One region of the Rhodococcus sp. MALMAid1271 genome, then DNA from elsewhere that is predicted to be linked to it. Evidence: predicted binding sites of a transcription regulator. Region 1 holds the regulator's gene; the other holds the start of a gene.
The links. The regulator HspR, encoded in region 1, represses chaperone genes until heat shock. The targets are predictions, from matches to a motif close to ANNTGAGTNNNNNNNACTCANNT.
Positions count from the first base shown of each region.

Region 1 (9,210 bases):
GTGGCCTGCCGCAGCGATCTCGGCGGAGCGTTGGTCCTCAGCGAATTCACCGGTGCAGCAGCAGAACTGCGTCAGTCGTACTTGTGCAACCCACATGACCTGGACAGCGTGAAGGACGCGATCACCGGCGCACTCGAACAGGAACCCGAAGCAGGCAAACGGCACATGCGTGCCATGCGTCGGCAGGTGCTCGCGCACGATGTCGATCGCTGGGCTCGCTCTTTCCTGACCGCGCTGGCACAACCCCCGGAAGGGTCAGGCCCGGCGCAGCGATAAATCGCTTTCCCGAGACCGTCGACGGCTGTTAGCGTGCCGTCGACGGTTTTTTCATGCGCTTTCACGTGAGGAGGTGGGCATCATGGCCACCTGGACGAGCACACACCCGAGCCCTCGTTCCGCCTCTCCGAAGGATCTTGCATGTCTCCACTGGACCAGTACGGCCTCGACCAGCACTGGCTGACCGAGTTCGAAAAGCTCTCCCCGGGATCGGTTCTCGGCCGCGTCGTTCGCGTAGACCGCGGTGAATTCGATGCCGTGACCGGTGACGGAATCGTCCGCGGCGCAGGCACTCGTACCTGCGCCGGGGACTGGGTCGCCCTCCGGCAACATTCCGAACGCCAGTTCCTCCTGGCCGATATCCTGCCCCGCCGAACGGCGATCGAACGCGCGTGCGCCGGATCGACCTCCGAGACACAGGTTCTCGGGGCGAATGTCGATACCGTCGTGGTGGCTGTCGCGTCGGACACCACTGTCGATCTCGGTCGCGTCGAGCGCTACCTCACGCTTGTCTGGGGCAGCGGTGCCGTCCCCGTTCTCGTGATCACCAAAGCCGACAGTGGCGCCGTGGCCGAGGACCAGCTTCGAGCCTGCGCGCCCGGCGTCGCCGTCTGCCGCACCAGCGCACTGTCGGGCGACGGAATCGATTCACTGACAGCGCATCTGCGCGGAACCGTGGCGCTGATCGGGCCGTCGGGATCGGGAAAGTCGACCCTCGGTAATGCCTTGCTCGATCGCAGCGCATTCGTCACCGGCGACACCCGTGCGGCGGACAGCAAGGGCAGGCACACGACAACGCATCGCGAGTTGGTGCCGATTCCCGACACGGAACTGACGCTCCTGGACACACCGGGCCTGCGGTCGGTGGGGGTGCAGGGATCGGAAGATGCGGTGGCAAGCACTTTTTCCGACATCGACGAACTCGCCGCCTCGTGTCGCTTCGGCGACTGCGCGCACGTGCACGAGCCCGGATGTGCGGTGCTCGCCGCCGTCGATTCGGGTGAACTCACCGCCCGTAGGCTCGGAAATTACCGAAAGCTGCTGCGGGAGAACGCGTGGGCAACCTCGAGGCATGATGCCAGAGCACGCAACGAGAAGCTGCGGGAGTTCAAGCAGATCTCGAAGTCGCTGCGGCAGAAGTACGCGGTGGAACGAAAGGCGCGGTAGGTCAGTTCTCGTCGAACAGCGAGGGGTTCTCGCTCTCCGCCTCTGCCTGCGGAGTCGAACCCTCGTTGCTCGACGCCTTGCGCACCACCTCGACCGTGGTGGTCCGTACCGACAGTCGATGTCCGTCGTGATGCTCGAGCAACGCCAGACCCTGGCGGATCTCGAGCACCTTCCACGGGCCGGCGTGCCCGGACGCCTGAACCAGGTCGCCTGGTGCGATCTCGGAAGCCACGGTTGTTCTCCATTCACGAATACAGCGAGTCTGTGACCCACACCCTAGCGGGCAACGTCACCTGCATCGCACTTGCTCGCTCAACAAGTTAGGAGTACTCATGTAATAGTTGTACATATACAAATACTTGGCCGGAGGTGGACATGGGCGAGTTGACCCGACGGCACCGATATTCGGTGCTCGGCATCTGCTGCCTCAGCCTGTTTCTCGTCAGCACCGACAACACGATCGTCAACATCGCACTGCCGTCGATGCGCGCCGACCTGAACGCGTCGGTATCCGGTCTGCAATGGATCATCGATGCATACACCCTGGTAGTGGCGTCACTGCTCATGCTCGGCGGCTCGATGGCCGACAGGTACGGCCGCAAGCGCTTCTTCCTCATCGGAACCGGGACGTTCGTACTCGGGTCCCTGCTGTGCAGCATCGCACCCTCCCTCGGCTGGCTCGTCGCCTTCCGCATGCTCCAAGCCGTCGGCGGCTCGATGATGAATCCCGTGGCGATGTCGATCATCACCAACACCTTCACCGACCCCAAAGAACGCGCCGGGGCCATCGGAATGTGGGGTGCCGTCGTGGGAATCTCGATGTCTGCCGGCCCCGCTCTCGGCGGCGTCCTCGTCACCGCGGCCGGATGGCAGTCCATCTTCTGGATCAACGTCCCCGTGGGCATCTTCGCGCTGGCCATGACGCTGAAATTCGTCCCCGAATCCAAAGCCGAACACTCACGCAAGTTCGACCCGGCCGGTCAGATCCTGATCTTCGCGTTCCTCGTCTCCCTGGTGTTCACCATCATCGAGGGCCCGACGAAGGGCTGGTCATCGCCGCCGATCGTGCTCACCGGTGCCATTGCACTCGGCTCCCTCCTCGGCCTGTTGGTCGTCGAATCGCGTCTCGAAGAGCCGTTGATCCAACTGAAGTTCTTCCGCAGTGCGCCCTTCAGTGGAGCGACGGTGATCGCGGTGTGCGCCTTCGCATCCCTCGGCGGATTCCTGTTCCTCAACACCCTCTACCTCCAGGATGTGCGCGGCTTCTCGCCCCTGCACGCCGGTCTCCTCACCCTGCCGATGGCATTGATGACCCTGATCTTCGCGCCGATCTCCGGGCGCATCGTCGGCTCCCTCGGAGCGCGAATTCCACTGCTGGTCGCAGGCGTCGGATTCGTGACCTCGGCCTTGATGCTCAGTCGGATGGCCCCCACGACCTCCTTCACCTGGCTGGCGGTGGCGTACGTGATCTTCGGAATATCGTTCGGCATGGTCAACGCCCCGATCACCAATACCGCGGTGTCCGGGATGCCGCGCAGCCAGGCTGGAGTGGCGTCCGCGATCGCCTCGACCAGCAGGCAGGTGGGTCAGTCGCTCGGCGTGGCGGTCGTCGGCTCCATCGTCACCGCGAGCATCGTCGGTGAGATCTCCGACGGTTTCACCGCTGCCGCAGTGCCCGCGTGGTTCGTCATCGCGGGTGCAGGCGTGGTCGTCACCGTGCTCGCACTGGTCACCACCGGCCGCTGGGCCCGATCGACCGCCGAGACCATCGGCCGTCCGGTGCTCGTATGACGAACTCCGATGCGGCCGCCGTCTGGCGTGAGATGCGCGCGTTGATGCTCGAGAAACACGACACCAGACGGGCCGTCGCCGAGGCCACCGGAATGAGCTTCCTCCGGGCCAAACTGCTGACCAAGTTGCTCATCTCCGATCGGACGGTCACCGAGCTGGCCGAGATCCTCGCGTCCGATGCGCCCTACGTGTCGCTCAACGTTCGCGAACTGGAAAAGCGAGAACTGGTGATCCGCACCGAGGACCCCGACGATCGCCGACGCCGCATCATCGGACTCACCGACGCCGGACGCCGCATCGCCGAAACGGCCCGATCCATCGCCGACGCCCCGCCCCCGGAGTTCACCACCACATCGGCGGAGGATCTGGCCCATCTACGACGGATTCTGCGGCTGCCCTGACTCAGCGGCGCACCGCGTCGAGTGGGGTGCCGATCTCGACGAGTGCGCGCACGGTGGCCGCTTCCATACCCGGTGATCCGCACACCAGGATCTGCCGATCCGGGAAGGGGCCCTGCGTGGCGACCACATCGGCCACAGCACCCTCCCAGCAGTGTTCGGGCTCGAAGAATGCTGCGGTGGAACCGATCTCGGCATGAATCCGGTCGTTCCACCGGTCCGAGGCCCAGGGCTCGTGCAACTGATCGACCACAGGAACGACGGTCAGCCACGGAAGCTCTGCCGCCATCAACCACAGCATGTCGCTCGCATAGAGATCGCGGGGCGACTTACCTCCGACGAAGAGCGTCACCTTCGGTGGCCTCTCCCATCGGGTGAGGTCGAGCAGAATCGCGCGCAACGGAGCCAGTCCGGTGCCGCCCGCGATCATCACCACGTCGCGACCCGAATCGTCGACATGCAGACTGCCCTGCGGGTCACTGATCTGCCAGACGTCACCGGGCCGTGTCTCGTTGACGATGCCCCCGCTGACCCAGCCGGCCGGAACTGCGCGGACGTGGAACTCCAGCTTGCCGTCGAGCGATGGCGGCAATGCGGGCGAGTACCGCCGGGTCAGCGCAGAGTGCTGAGGAACGGACACCGACACCGACTGGCCCGCCTTGAACGGCACCACGTCGCCTTCGAGCCGAATTACCGCGAGGTCGTTCCGAAGGCGGTGGTACTGAACGACCGTCGATTTCCACGCCTGCATGTCGACCAGGATAGGGGCTCGAGCTCCCTCCGCATCGCGCTCCCCGCGAACGCGCGCGCATTCGCCGGACGCGAGCAAGATAGCGGCCGAACCGAGCACGAGAACGCGCGCACCTGGCGAAGGCGCGCGCGTTTGCGAGCTGGGCGAACCCTCAGCGCTGATGCCTCGGCTTCCAGACGACCAGGGCATTGCGTTGAATCGGCACCAGATCGCGGCGATAGCTCGCGTGCACGGTCGCCAACTCCTGCGCCAGCTCGGAAACCCGGGCCTGGAGAGCCTCGACCTGATTGGTGAGTTCGATGATGCGCTTGATTCCGGCGAGGTTGACCCCCTCGTCCTGCGAGAGTCGTTGCACTTCACGGAGCAATGCGACGTCCCGCGGCGAGTAGCGTCGTCCCCCGCCGGTGGTGCGATGCGGAATGACGAGCCCGAGCCTGTCGTAGGTGCGCAGGGTTTGCGCATGCATGCCCGCAAGCTGCGCGGCGACCGAGATCACGAAGATCTGGGCGTCCGGATCAGCCTGTACTCCACCGGATTTCGCGGCACCACCGTCTGGGGGAACCGACATCACACACCTGCCCACCCGGCCCGCGGGTCGAATCCGCTGGCCTTCTCGGCTTCCAGATAGTTCTTCAAGGCGTCGGTAGCAGCATTGTCCAGTTTCTGCGGGACGGCAACTTTGACGGTCACCATCAGGTCACCGGTGCCGGACTTCTTCGGGATGCCGCGACCCCGTACGCGCAACACTCGGCCGTCGACGGTTCCCGGTGGAACCTTGACACCGACGCGTCCGTCGAGGGTGGGCACCGACAGCGTGGTGCCGAGCACCAACTCGCCGTAGCTCACCGGGACGGTCACCGTCAGATCGTTGTCGGTTCGCCCGAATACCTTGTCGGGCTTGACCCGTACCGTCACGAACAAGTCGCCGGACGGGGCACCGCGCAGCCCTGCCTCGCCCTGTCCGGCGAGGCGCACCTTCTGGCCGTCGCTGATTCCGGCCGGTACGCGCACGGTAATGCTGCGGGTCCGGTTCTGCACTCCGGTTCCACGGCAGTCGGCGCATGGTTCGTCGATGATGGAACCGGAACCGCGGCAGTCGTCGCACGGTTCACTGAAGCCGAATGCGCCTTGGTTCCTGTTGACGACGCCCTGGCCGTTGCACTTGGGGCACACTCGGGGGCTGGTCCCTGGCTTGGCACCGCTGCCGTGGCAGGTGGTGCACGAGGACGGACTGGTCAACCGCAAGGGGACCGTAACGCCCTGTGCCGCTTCACGGAACTGCAGCGTGGTCTCGGTTTCGACGTCACTGCCGCGTCGAGGCCGGTTGTTCTGTGGGCGCGCCGCGCCGCCACCGCGATTGAACAGGCCGCCGAACAGGTCGCCGAGTCCGCCGTCGCCGCCACCTTGGCCGAAGATGTCGCCTACGTCGAAGCTCTGACCACCGCCGCCGAATCCGCCTGCACCCGGTGAGAAGCCACCGCCGCCGCGGCTACCGAAGCCACCGGAGGCGAACAGGCGCCTGGCCTCGTCGTACTCCTTGCGCTTGGCCGGGTCGGCCAGAACGGCGTGCGCCTCGCTGACCGCCTTGAACTTGTTCTCGGCGGCGGCATTGCCGGGATTGGCGTCGGGATGGTTGTCCCGAGCCAACTTTCGGTACGCCTTCTTGATGTCTTCTGCACTAGCGCTGGAGGAAACGCCCAGCTCCTTGTAGAAGTCCTTCTCGATCCACTCCCGCTGGCTCACCGGGCGTCTCCTCCTCTCGCGCTATTTCTTTTTACTGCTCGTCGGACGCAGGTGCATCCGATTCCTCTGGTGCCGGGCTTTCACCAGCACTGTCGACCACGCCGACCATCGCGGTGCGCAGAACACGCTCGCCGAGCTTGTAGCCCGGACGCATCAGTGTTCCGACGACCGGACTGCTGCCGTCGCCCTCGTGCGAGACGGCCTCGTGGATGGCCGGGTCGAAGGCGTCGCCCTCGGCCCCGAAGGTGGTCAGGCCGATGTTCGAGAACACCCCTGCCAGCTTGTCTGCCACGGCCTTGAGCGGTCCGGTTTCGAGATCGCCGTGCTGGCGTGCTCGCTCGAGGTCGTCGAGGACCGGGAGCAACTGCGAGACGACGGACGCCTTCGCATTCTCTGCTCCGCTCTGCTTCTCGCGATCGGTGCGACGCCGATAGTTGGCGTACTCGGCCGAGACTCGCTGCAGGTCGGCGGTGAGCTCGGCGATCTGAGTATCACGAGGATCCTCTACGACCTCGGGCTCGGTCTCCGTCTCGCTGTCTGTCCCTTCCTCTACCGAGCCGGGCTGGGGCGCAGCGCCGGTGCCCGCGAGGGGCTCCGGAACTGCGTCGCCGTCCCGTACTTCACCGGTCTCGGGATCGATCTTCCGCTTGTCCACGAAAGTGACCGGTTCTTGCTCGGTGTTACCCGAGGTCACTTCTTCTCCGCGTCGTCGGCGGGCTCGTCGACAACCTCTGCGTCGACGACACCGTCGTCAGCGGCCTGAGCCTCGCCTTCTGCGCCGCCCTGCTCCTTGGCCTGAGCCTCGTAGATGGCGGTGCCGAGGGCCTGCGACTCGGTGGAAAGCTTCTCCACGGCAGACTTCACTGCCGAGATGTCGCTGCCCGCGAGAGCCGACTTGGCGTCGGAGATGGCGGTTTCGACGCGTCCCTTGAGCTCGGCGTCGACCTTGTCCTCGTTGTCCTTGACGAACTTCTCCGTCTGGTGCACGAGGGACTCGGCCTGGTTGCGGACCTCGGCCTCTTCGCGACGAGCCTTGTCCTCGTCTGCGTGAGCTTCGGCGTCGGCGACCATGCGGTCGATCTCTTCCTTGGACAGACCGGAGCCGTCCTGGATCTTGATCGTGTTTTCCTTACCGGTGCCCTTGTCCTTGGCCGTGACGTGCACGATGCCGTTGGCGTCGATGTCGAAGGTGACCTCGATCTGCGGGACGCCGCGAGGAGCCGGGGGCAGCTCGGTCAGCTCGAAGGAGCCGAGGAGCTTGTTGTGCGCTGCGATCTCGCGCTCGCCCTGGAAGACCTGAATCTGCACCGACGGCTGATTGTCGTCGGCCGTGGTGAAGGTCTCGGACCGCTTCGTGGGGATGGTGGTGTTGCGCTCGATGAGCTTGGTCATGACACCGCCCTTGGTCTCGATACCGAGGGACAGCGGCGTGACGTCGAGGAGCAGAACGTCCTTGACCTCACCCTTGAGCACACCGGCCTGCAGTGCAGCACCGACGGCCACGACCTCGTCCGGGTTCACGCCCTTGTTGGGCTCGCGTCCACCGGAGAGTTCCTTGACCAGTTCCGACACCGCGGGCATGCGGGTGGATCCACCGACGAGCACGACGTGGTCGATGTCCTTGACGGCGATACCGGAATCCTTCACCACTGCCTGGAACGGCGCACGCGTGCGATCGAGCAGGTCCGAGGTGATCTTCTGGAACTCCGAGCGGCTGAGCTGCTCGTCGAGGAACAGCGGGTTCTTGTCACCGTCGACGGTGATGTAGGGCAGGTTGATCGAGGTGCTCTGGCTCGACGACAGCTCGATCTTCGCCTTCTCGGCGGCCTCACGCAGACGCTGCAGCGCCATCTTGTCCTTGGTCAGATCGATGCCGTTCTGCGCCTTGAACTTGTCGACGAGCCAGGTGACGATGCGCTCGTCCCAGTCGTCGCCACCGAGGTGGTTGTCACCGGAGGTCGCACGGACCTCGACGACACCGTCGCCGATCTCGAGGAGGGAGACGTCGAACGTGCCGCCACCGAGGTCGAACACGAGAATGGTCTGTTCCTTGTCGCCCTTGTCCAGGCCGTATGCCAGTGCGGCAGCGGTGGGCTCGTTGACGATGCGCAGGACGTTCAGGCCGGCGATCTGGCCGGCTTCCTTGGTCGCCTGACGCTGCGCGTCCTCGAAGTATGCGGGGACGGTGATAACGGCGTCGGTGATGTCTTCGCCCAGGTACGCCTCGGCGTCGCGCTTGAGCTTCATGAGCGTGCGCGCGCTGATCTCCTGCGGCGTGTACTTCTTGTCGTCGATCCCGACGGTCCAGTCGGTGCCGATGTGGCGCTTGACCGAACGGATGGTGCGATCGACGTTGGTGACCGCCTGGTTCTTCGCGGACTGGCCGACCAGCACTTCACCGTTCTTGGCGAAAGCGACGATCGACGGGGTGGTGCGTGATCCCTCGGAGTTGGCGACGACAACCGGTTCGCCGCCCTCGAGGACGGACACGACCGAGTTGGTGGTCCCGAGGTCGATACCGACCGCACGAGCCATAATGTTTCCTCCTGTTGTTGCGTGGGTTCCAGTCCCTGGGTGAGCGAACTCCGCTCAAGTTTGCACAACGCGATCTATCGCGTCAACTTTCAACTTGAGCCTTATCCACTCAAGGCTGCTGACCTGCACAACGGAGGGTGTGGCGAATTTGTTCCCCAGTGCCGCAGCAGTACGCCGCGACGATCGGCGTGGATCGTCGCGGCGCAGCGGGGAGATGGATCGTGGGGAACTACGATGGTCGTGGGGAACTACTCGGAAGACTCCTCGTCCGGCACCGGGATGCAGCTGTGGCTCAGCAGTCCGGCGGTGATGTTGTTCATGAAGTCGGCGTCGAGCGCACTGGCGAAGGCCGCGGCGCCGGCGGGACGGGCGACCCATTCGCGATCGACCGAGGGCACCGTGTAGGTGGCTGCCTCGCCTGCCTCGATGACCTTTTCGGTGTTCTGACCCTGAACTCCGGGCAGCGCGCCGTAGTTGACGTTGACGTTCGACGCGTCGTCCGCACCGATGTTCTCGACCTTGACCTCCAGCGCGACGACTCCACCCTCG
Region 1 is NZ_JBMIRQ010000080.1:8,696-17,905, forward strand. It holds gene ACOQFP_RS11190 (alpha,alpha-trehalose-phosphate synthase (UDP-forming)) at 1-276, shown strand, start outside; gene rsgA (ribosome small subunit-dependent GTPase A) at 418-1,443, shown strand; gene ACOQFP_RS11200 (hypothetical protein) at 1,445-1,675, opposite strand; gene ACOQFP_RS11205 (MFS transporter) at 1,819-3,234, shown strand; gene ACOQFP_RS11210 (MarR family winged helix-turn-helix transcriptional regulator) at 3,231-3,635, shown strand; gene ACOQFP_RS11215 (FAD-binding oxidoreductase) at 3,637-4,383, opposite strand; gene ACOQFP_RS11220 (heat shock protein transcriptional repressor HspR) at 4,535-4,951, opposite strand; gene dnaJ (molecular chaperone DnaJ) at 4,951-6,126, opposite strand; gene grpE (nucleotide exchange factor GrpE) at 6,158-6,820, opposite strand; gene dnaK (molecular chaperone DnaK) at 6,817-8,661, opposite strand; gene ACOQFP_RS11240 (Pro-kumamolisin, activation domain family protein) at 8,910-9,210, opposite strand, start outside.

Region 2 (9,210 bases), on a different contig from region 1:
CGCGGGGTCCTGGTAAGCAGGGTTCTGGTACCCGGGGTTCTGGTACGCGGGGTTCTGGTAACCCGGACTTCCATAGGCCTGAGTCGGATACACCTCGGTGGGATGAGCGTCATCGGGATACTGCTGGGCATCGGGGTACTGCTGGGCACCGGGGTGCGGCCCGCTCTCGTCCTGAGGCTGTGCCGACTCCGGCTGATGCGCCGCGTCCTGATCGCGCTCGCGAGCGGACCGCGGTTCGTCCGGATTCGTCATTCCTCGAGGGTACCTACCCGGTAGCCCGCAGGTGGCGGCATGAAACGGCCCACACGAGCCGAGCTCGTGTGGGCCGTGTCGTCCCTGGTGACTAACCCAGGATCAGCTGTTCGCCGTCCGGGCTGACGTTGACCGAGACCACGTCGCCGTCGTGAACATCGCCGGCGAGCAGCAGCTTCGCCAGTTGGTCCCCGATCGCCTGCTGGATCAGCCGACGCAGTGGCCGAGCACCGTACAGCGGATCGTAACCACGCACCGCCAGCCACATCTTCGCCGGCGACGACACCTCCAACGTCAGGCGACGAGCCGCCAGCCGCGTGGCGAGGAAGCCGAGCTGGATGTCGACGATCGACTCGAGCTGGTCCTCGGACAGGGCGTCGAACACCACGACGTCGTCGAGACGGTTGACGAACTCGGGCTTGAACGAGCGCCGCACCGCATCCATCACCTGCTCCTTGGTGCCGCCTGCACCGAGGTTGGAGGTGAGGATCAGGATCGTGTTGCGGAAGTCGACCGTCCGCCCCTGACCGTCGGTGAGCCTGCCCTCGTCGAGCACGGCGAGCAGGATGTCGAACACATCGGCATGCGCCTTTTCGACCTCGTCGAACAGCACCACCGTGTACGGACGCCTGCGCACCGCCTCGGTCAACTGCCCGCCGGCCTCGTAGCCGACGTAGCCCGGAGGCGCACCGACGAGGCGAGCAACGGCATGCTTCTCGCTGTACTCGCTCATGTCGATCCGCACCATCGCGCGTTCGTCGTCGAAGAGGAACTCCGCCAACGCCTTCGCGAGCTCGGTCTTACCGACACCGGTGGGACCGAGGAACAGGAACGACCCCGTCGGGCGGTTGGGATCGGCCACCCCGGCGCGGGAGCGTCGGACGGCGTCGGACACCGCCTGTACCGCGTCCTTCTGTCCGACGACTCGCTTGCCGAGTTCGTCTTCCATCCGAAGCAGCTTGGCCGTCTCGCCTTCGAGCATCCGGCCCGCCGGAATTCCCGTCCAAGCCGCCACGACATCGGCGACGTCGTCGGGACCGACCTCTTCCTTGAGCATCACCTCGCCCTGCGCGGACGAGGCCTCGGTCTTGGCAGCGAGCTCCTTCTCGAGCGTCGGGATGCGTCCGTACCGCAGCTCGGCGGCCTTGCCGAGATCGCCGTCGCGCTCCGCCCGGTCGGATTCACCGCGTAGATTCTCGAGTTCCTCCTTCAGTGCCCGCACCGAGTCGATGGCACCCTTCTCGTTCTGCCAGCGCGTGCTCAGACCGGCGAGCTTCTCTTGCAGATCGGCCAACTCCTGACGGAGCTTGTCCAGCCGCGCCTTCGACGCGTCGTCGGTCTCCTTCGCCAGCGCCATCTCCTCGATCTCGAGGCGACGCACGGCCCGTTCCACTTCGTCGATCTCGACCGGTCGTGAGTCGATCTCCATGCGCAGTCGCGATGCCGCCTCGTCGACCAGGTCGATGGCCTTGTCCGGCAGGAAGCGTGCGGTGATGTACCGGTCACTGAGCGTGGCCGCGGCGACCAGTGCGGAGTCGGTGATCCGCACGCCGTGGTGCACCTCGTAGCGTTCCTTGAGTCCGCGCAGGATGCCGACGGTGTCCTCGACCGAGGGCTCGCCGACGTAGACCTGCTGGAAGCGACGTTCGAGGGCAGCGTCCTTCTCGATGTACTTGCGGTACTCCTCGAGCGTCGTCGCACCGACCAGCCGCAGTTCGCCGCGCGCAAGCATGGGCTTGATCATGTTTCCCGCGTCCATCGCCGATTCACCGGTCGCTCCGGCACCGACGATGGTGTGCAGCTCGTCGATGAACGTGATCACCTGGCCTGCGGAGTTCTTGATGTCGTCGAGCACCGCCTTGAGCCGTTCTTCGAATTCACCGCGGAACTTCGCTCCGGCAACCATCGAACCGAGGTCGAGGGAGACCACGGTCTTACCCCGCAGGCTTTCCGGAACGTCACCGGCGACGACCCGCTGGGCGAGCCCTTCGACGATGGCGGTCTTGCCGACGCCGGGTTCGCCGATGAGCACCGGGTTGTTCTTGGTGCGGCGCGAGAGTACCTGCACGACGCGCCTGATCTCGGTGTCGCGGCCGATGACCGGATCGAGCTTTCCCGATCGGGCAAGCGCGGTCAGATCGGTGCTGTACTTCTCCAGGGCCTGATAGGTGCTCTCCGGGTCGGCGCTGGTGACCCGAGCACTTCCCCGCACCGCTTGAAAGGCGTCACGCAGCTCGTTCGGTCCAGCTCCGTGGCCGGTCAAGAGCTTGGCGATGTCGTCGTTTCCCGAAGCCAAGCCGACCATCAGATGCTCGGTGGAGACGTACTCGTCGTCGAGTTCGGTGGCCAGGTGCTGTGCTGCAGTGATCGCGGCGAGGGTTTCACGGCCGAGTTGCGGGGTCGTGGTGGAACCGGATGCCGAGGGCAGTCGATCCACCAGGTTCTGCGCTTCTCGACGCACCGTTGCAGGGTCGACGCCGACGGCCTTCAGCAGCGGTGTGGCGATGCCGTCGGTCTGATCGAGCAACGCCACCAACAAATGTGCCGGACGGATGTCCGGGTTGCCGGCCGCGGACGCGGCCTGCAGGGCAGCGGACAACGCTGCCTGCGACTTCGTGGTGGGAGTGAAACTGTCCACCGGTCACCTTCTTTCCAGAGTGGGATTCGAGCCTGTCGCTGGGTACAACCATAGCAAAGTTGAGTCTGTTCCGCTCAACCCTGACTTTCTTGTCGTGCGCACGAGGGCGAAGCCCGTGCGAGATGGTCTCGATCGGTCTACTTTGGTGTCCGTCGACAAGGTCAAGCAGTGGGGGTGGAGGTTGCTCGACGCACGAACGATCTCCTTGGTGCGTACCGGGTTCAAATCGGTGATCGCGGCCGAGGACGGTCCAGCCCGTTTGTCGCGGTCGTTCTACGCCCACCTGTTCGCCGAATACCCCGACTTCCGCGCGCTGTTTCCCGCGTCGATGGACGCCCTGCGCGAACATTTCGTGTTGGCCCTCGGGTACGTCTTCGAACACCTCGACGACACCGACCGGGTGGAGCCGTTCCTCGCTCAGCTCGGCCGGGATCATCGCAAGCACGGAATATCGGGCGCCCATTTTCGTGCAGGCAGCTCGGCTCTGATCAACGCGTTCCGGACGTTCGTGGGCAACGAGGTGTGGACCGACGAGGTCGAGAGGGCCTGGCACGACACCCTCACCGTGGTGAGCAATGCCATGGCCGTCGCCGCGGACGACGACGAACTGCCGCCTTACTGGAGTGCGACCGTCGTCGAACATCAGCGCCTGCTCGACGATCTCGCAGTGGTACGGCTGAAGACCGACGGCGAGATTCCCTACTTCCCCGGCCAGTACGTCAGCGTGCAGATTCCACAGCGACCCAAGCTGTGGCGCTACCTGTCCCCGGCCATTCCGAGCAACCCGTACGGCGAGATCGAGTTCCATGTTCGACGCGTATCCGGTGGCTGGGTGTCTCCGGCGATGGTCACCGAGACCGCCGTCGGCGACCGCTGGTCCATCAGTCCGCCGTTGGGCGGGATGTACGTCGATCGCGCAATCCGCGAGGACGTGTTGATGATCGCGGGCGGTACCGGCCTGGCACCGTTGCGCGCGCAGGTGATGGAGATGGCGCAGCGCAGCAACAATCCGCGAGTGCACCTCTTCGTCAGTGGTACGTATCCGTGCGATCTCTACGATCTGGACACACTGTGGCAGTTGTCGCTGTCGAATCCGTGGCTCACGGTCGTTCCGGTGACCGAGGAGTCCGAGGATCCGTGGTGGTATTCCGGTCCCCCGCGCGAATTGCCGTGGGGAATGCACCATCGATTGCACGGCGCGGTGGGCAAGGTGGTGACCCAGTTCGGATCGTGGGCGGATCGCCAGATTCAGGTCTGCGGGTCACCGTCGATGGTTCGTACGACGCTCTACGCCCTCCGCAAGGTCGGTACCCCGATAGAGCACATTCAGCACGATCCGTTCTGAAATCGCGATGCGCGGTAGTCGCTCAGCTCGACAACGACCGCGGCGACACCTCCTCGACCACACCGCCCGCCACCAGCCGTGGGGTCCAGGCTTCGGTGACGAGTCGACCGTCTCCGGTGATGATCGCGTCGGGATCAGGATCGATCAGGATGGGATATCCGGTGTCGGCCTCGGCCTGGACGTTCTGCACCAGCAGGCCGTTCTCGATGGTGTAGTACACGTGGACCGGATGCAGATCGGCATCGAAGGCCCATGGGCGGCCGATGAATATCACGGCCTCGCCGAGTTCATCGAGTACCGACACCGAACCGTCGGACTCGAGCCGCAGTTTCCACGACGGCGGCATCGAGGTCACGAACTCGAATTTTCGCGGCGCACTCGCGTCGAGCAGATGGATCATCAGCAGCGCTCCGTCTCGCGGATCCCGCTGCGGCACAATCACTTCGAATGAGCCACATTCGTAGAACCTGGACCCGAACGGACCTGGAATTCCGGAGTCGAGATCGCCCGCGATGACGAGTTCGAGCCGAATGGTGCCGGAGCCGTTCTCGGCTCCGAGAACGATCCCCTCGGACGGATGCGGTGTGGGCGACTCGTCCCGCGGGGCGTAGGACAGCACCGCACGTAGCAGCGGCTCGACCACCTCCGCGTCCCCATCTCGTGAATCGAACGTCCTTCGTCGACGATCGGTCATGTCCACCCCCTTCGCCTGGCGATCCAGTCTGCCACCGAGGCCGGGCTCACGCCGACGGTTCCACGGAAAACCATCCGTTCGAACCGAACCTGCGGGGCGTGGACGCGCCGGTGCAAGAAACCGAACAGTACTGTTCTCGCTCGAGTTTGCGCAGGTCAGCCCTAGTTTTGCCGAAACTCGGCAGCGGCTACTATGAGCCGGTTCGATCCGCGGCGGATCGATCTGCCCGGGTGGGCAGCGGTCAGATCAGAAAGGCACACACGTACCCGATGTCCCCTGACTTCGCCGCGCGTCTGAACCACCTCTTCGCCACAATCCACCCGCCCGGACGCAAACCGCACACCAACGCCGAAGTCGCCGATGACCTCGCCCTGCGCGGCCACCAGATCTCCAAGCCGTACATCTCGCAACTACGTTCGGGGCAACGGGCCAACCCATCGGCCGACACGGTGACGGCCCTGGCCGCATACTTCAAGGTCAAACCCGACTACTTCTTCGACGACATCTACGCATCCAAGATCGATCACGACCTCGAATTGCTCACCCAATTACAGGGATACGGCCTCCGCCGCCTGTCCGCCCGGGCATTCGATCTGTCCGAGGAGTCTCAGAACCTCCTCAGCTCGATGGCCGAGAAGCTGCGCGTGAGCGAAGGCCTCCCCGAGGTGCCTCCGGACAGCACTCGATAGGTCCGCCTCTAGGACCCGGCCTTGGCCGCGATCCTGGCCTGCACTTCCGGACGCCTCAGCGGCGGCACCGTGGGAGGGGGCTGACGCCGCTCCGGCAGAGCGTGGAGCAGGCGATGCGTCGTCGCGGTCACCTCGGCGACGGCCAGCTCGAAGGCTTCACGGGTGGCGTCGGAGGTCTTCTGCACGCCACTGATCTTGCGGACGTACTGCCGCGCGGCCGCTTCGATCTCCTCGTCCGTGGCATGCGGTTCCAACCCTCGCAGGGTGGTGATGTTTCGGCACATACGTCGACGATAGCTCCGCAGCTCACACCTCGAGAAGACCCGAAATCGCTTTCAGGCACAGCTCGCGAACCTGTTCCCGCTCGAGCGTTCGACGTTCGACCCAGTCGTGACAGACCTCGCGCACGAAAGCCACCCACCCACGTAGCGCGGCCCGAACCACCTCGTCGTCGTGGAACTCGACGGGCAATGCGGAGAGAATGCGCTGTTGCTGAATATCGAACTCGCGCGTCAGGATGTCGTTGATGCGGGCATCGCCGAGCAGCGCGCCTCGATTGACGGCCCGGATGCCGTGCGCGTGTTCGTCGGTGTAGGCGATGTAGGCGTCGAGCCCGGCGGCGATCTGCTCCAGGACCGGCAGCGACACGTCCGGGGCCGTGATGGCCAGGTTGCGCTCGGATTCCGTTCGTACTATCTCGACGAAGAACTCTCGCTTGGACGGGAAATAGTGGTACATCAACCCTCGCGACACTCCCGCGAGGTCGGCTACCTCCTCGATCCACACGTCCTCGTAGGGCCGCTCGGCAAACAGGGCCGATCCGATCTCGATCAATTGCGCACGCCGCTGCTCGGGCGTCATGCGTGTGCGGCGATTCGTCATGGGCTTCGAATGCTAGTTGACACGGATTCAACAGTGGGTACGGTCTCTATTAGACGCCGATTCAACAAGAGTCGGCCTCGACTCGATGGGGTGCCGATGTCGACACGATTCGCAGCACAGGGCTACTCACTCCCGCATCCACCGCACCGACTTCCCGTGCTCGGTGACATCGTCGGCGTCGACCCGCGCACTCCGATTCAGGATTCGACCGCGTTGGCGGCTCGGCTCGGACCGATGTTCGAGCGACAGATCCTCGGCCGGCGCTTCGTCTTCGCCTCCGGTGCCGACGTGGTGGGCGAACTGTGCGACGAGAAGCGCTTCGAGAAGTTCTTACCCCCGGGAGTGGAGAGTCTGCGCGACATCGGAGCCGACGGGCTGTTCACCGCGTACAACCACGAACCGAACTGGCGACGAGCCCATGATCTGCTCCGCCCGGCGTTCACGGCCGGTGCCATGCGCGGATACCACCGGATCATGGTCGAGGTCGCGGACGATCTGATCGAGCACTGGGAACGCCTCTCGCGCAACGGTTCGCCGACCGACGTGTCCTCGGACATGACGAAGCTGACCCTCGAGACCATCGGCCGAACAGGGTTCAGCTACAGCTTCGATTCGTTCGCGTCCGTCGAGACACACCCGTTCGTGTCCGCCATGGTCGGGGCCCTGACCTACAACCAGCGGCGATCACTGCTGTCGGTGCCCGCGTTCGCCAGGCCACTGTTCGCCCGGTCGGATCGTCGATACAGCCGCAACAAGCAGTACTTGGCCGAGGTTCTCGCCGATGTCGTTCGCACCCGTCGGCAATCCACCGGAGACTTCACCGACCTGCTGCAGATCATGATGGACGCAGCGCGAGATGTCGACAATCCGAATGCGCTCAGCGAAGCGAACATCGGTTACCAGATCCTGACATTCCTGATCGCTGGCCACGAAACGACCTCGGGGGCGCTGTCGTTCGCGTTGTACTACTTGGCGACGCATCCCGAGGTGTTCGAGCGCGCACGCGCCGAGGTCGACGAGGTCTGGGGCACGGGCTCGCCGGAGTTCGGCCAGGTACCCAAACTCCGGTACGTTCGCCGAGTCCTCGACGAGTCTCTGCGGCTGTGGCCTACGGTTCCCGCGTTCGGCCGAGCCGCACGAGCACAGACCGTCATCGGCGACGGTTACCGCATGGACGCCGGGGACTGGGCCGTCGTGCTGGTGACGGCCCTTCATCGCGATCCGGTGTGGGGTGATCACCCGGGCGAGTTCGACCCGGACAACTTTCTACCCGAGCGCATCAAAGCTCGCCCGGCCCATGTCTACAAACCCTTCGGAACTGGCGAACGAGCTTGCATCGGAAGGCAATTCGCCATCCACGAGGCGGTCCTGGTCCTCGGAACAATTCTGCAGCGCTTCGATCTGCGGGCCGATCCCTCGTACCGACTACGGATTCAGGAAAGACTGACCATGATGCCAAGCGAATTTCGCGTGAGACCCTCGATCCGCCGCTGATCAGTCCGGCAGCAACGGAACGGAGATTCCCGGATCGCGCCCGAGCAGCACCCCGCGGGTCAGCGAGGTGGACCCGAACTTCTTGTGCACCCCGTCGAGGGCACGATCGAGCGCTGACGCCTCCGGCGGGGTCCGCACCGCCTTGCTGTCGAACTGCAACTCCAATTGCTCGGACCCGCCCTTGTCGATGCTCGACACCGTCACACCGACCAGAGTGATGCCCTTGTCCGCGATCAGCGGTGCTGCTTGGCGGAGCAACGCCAGTGCCGCCTCGAGGATGACCTGGGTGTCAGCGGTCGCACGATCGAGAGTATGCGACCGGGTGGCCCGGGTGAAATCGGCAAAACGCAAGCGCAACATCACGGTTCGACCGGTTCGCTGCGCCCCACGCATCCGGTGCGTGACGCGGTCGACGAGCCCGATCAACGAGGCCTCCACCTCGGCCGCGTCGTGCCTGCCGCGTCCGAGCGCTCGCTGTGCGCCGATGGAACTACGCGACTTCCCCGGCGTGACGCGTCGCGGATCCTGGCCCATGGCCAGCGCGTACAGGTGTGCGCCCGCACCCTTGCCGAGCACCGCAGCCAACGACCGCTCGCCGTAGGCTGCGATATCGCCAACGGTCCTGATATCGAGGACATGCAGCTTCTGAGCGGTCACTTTACCCACGCCCCAGAGCCTTTCGATGTTCAACGGGTGCAGAAACTCCAGTTCGCCACCGGGCGGAACGAGCAGCAGGCCGTCGGGCTTGGCGAAGGCGCTGGCCACCTTGGCCAAGAACTTGGTGGTCGCGATGCCGACGGTGATCGGTAACCCCACCTGCTCGGCGACGTCGCGTCGCAGTTGTTCCCCGATCTCGAGGGCGCTGCCCGCGATATTCCGGAGGCCGCCGACGTCGAGGAACGCCTCGTCGATCGAAATGCCCTCCACCAACGGGGTCGTGTCGTGGAAGACGTCGAACACATCCTTGCTCGCCTGCGAATACGCCTCCATACGCGGCGGGACCACGATGGCCTGCGGGCACACCGCCCGCGCCTGACCGCCGCTCATCGCCGTGCGCACCCCGAACGTCTTGGCCTCGTAGCTGGCGGCGAGCACCACTCCCCCACCGACGATAATCGGTTTACCCCGCAGCCGAGGATCGTCGCGCTGCTCCACCGAGGCATAGAAAGAGTCGAGGTCGGCGTGCATGATGCTCGCCGGATTCCGATTGTTCGAC
Region 2 is NZ_JBMIRQ010000111.1:39,212-48,421, forward strand. It holds gene ACOQFP_RS21330 (DUF5666 domain-containing protein) at 1-252, opposite strand, end outside; gene clpB (ATP-dependent chaperone ClpB) at 344-2,890, opposite strand; gene ACOQFP_RS21340 (globin domain-containing protein) at 3,072-4,235, shown strand; gene ACOQFP_RS21345 (hypothetical protein) at 4,258-4,929, opposite strand; gene ACOQFP_RS21350 (helix-turn-helix domain-containing protein) at 5,199-5,618, shown strand; gene ACOQFP_RS21355 (DUF2277 domain-containing protein) at 5,627-5,902, opposite strand; gene ACOQFP_RS21360 (TetR/AcrR family transcriptional regulator) at 5,925-6,500, opposite strand; gene ACOQFP_RS21365 (cytochrome P450) at 6,597-7,994, shown strand; gene dinB (DNA polymerase IV) at 7,995-9,210, opposite strand, start outside.
Region 2: a site for HspR is predicted at 2,948-2,970, ahead of clpB (ATP-dependent chaperone ClpB). Genes of this name have one in related genera too.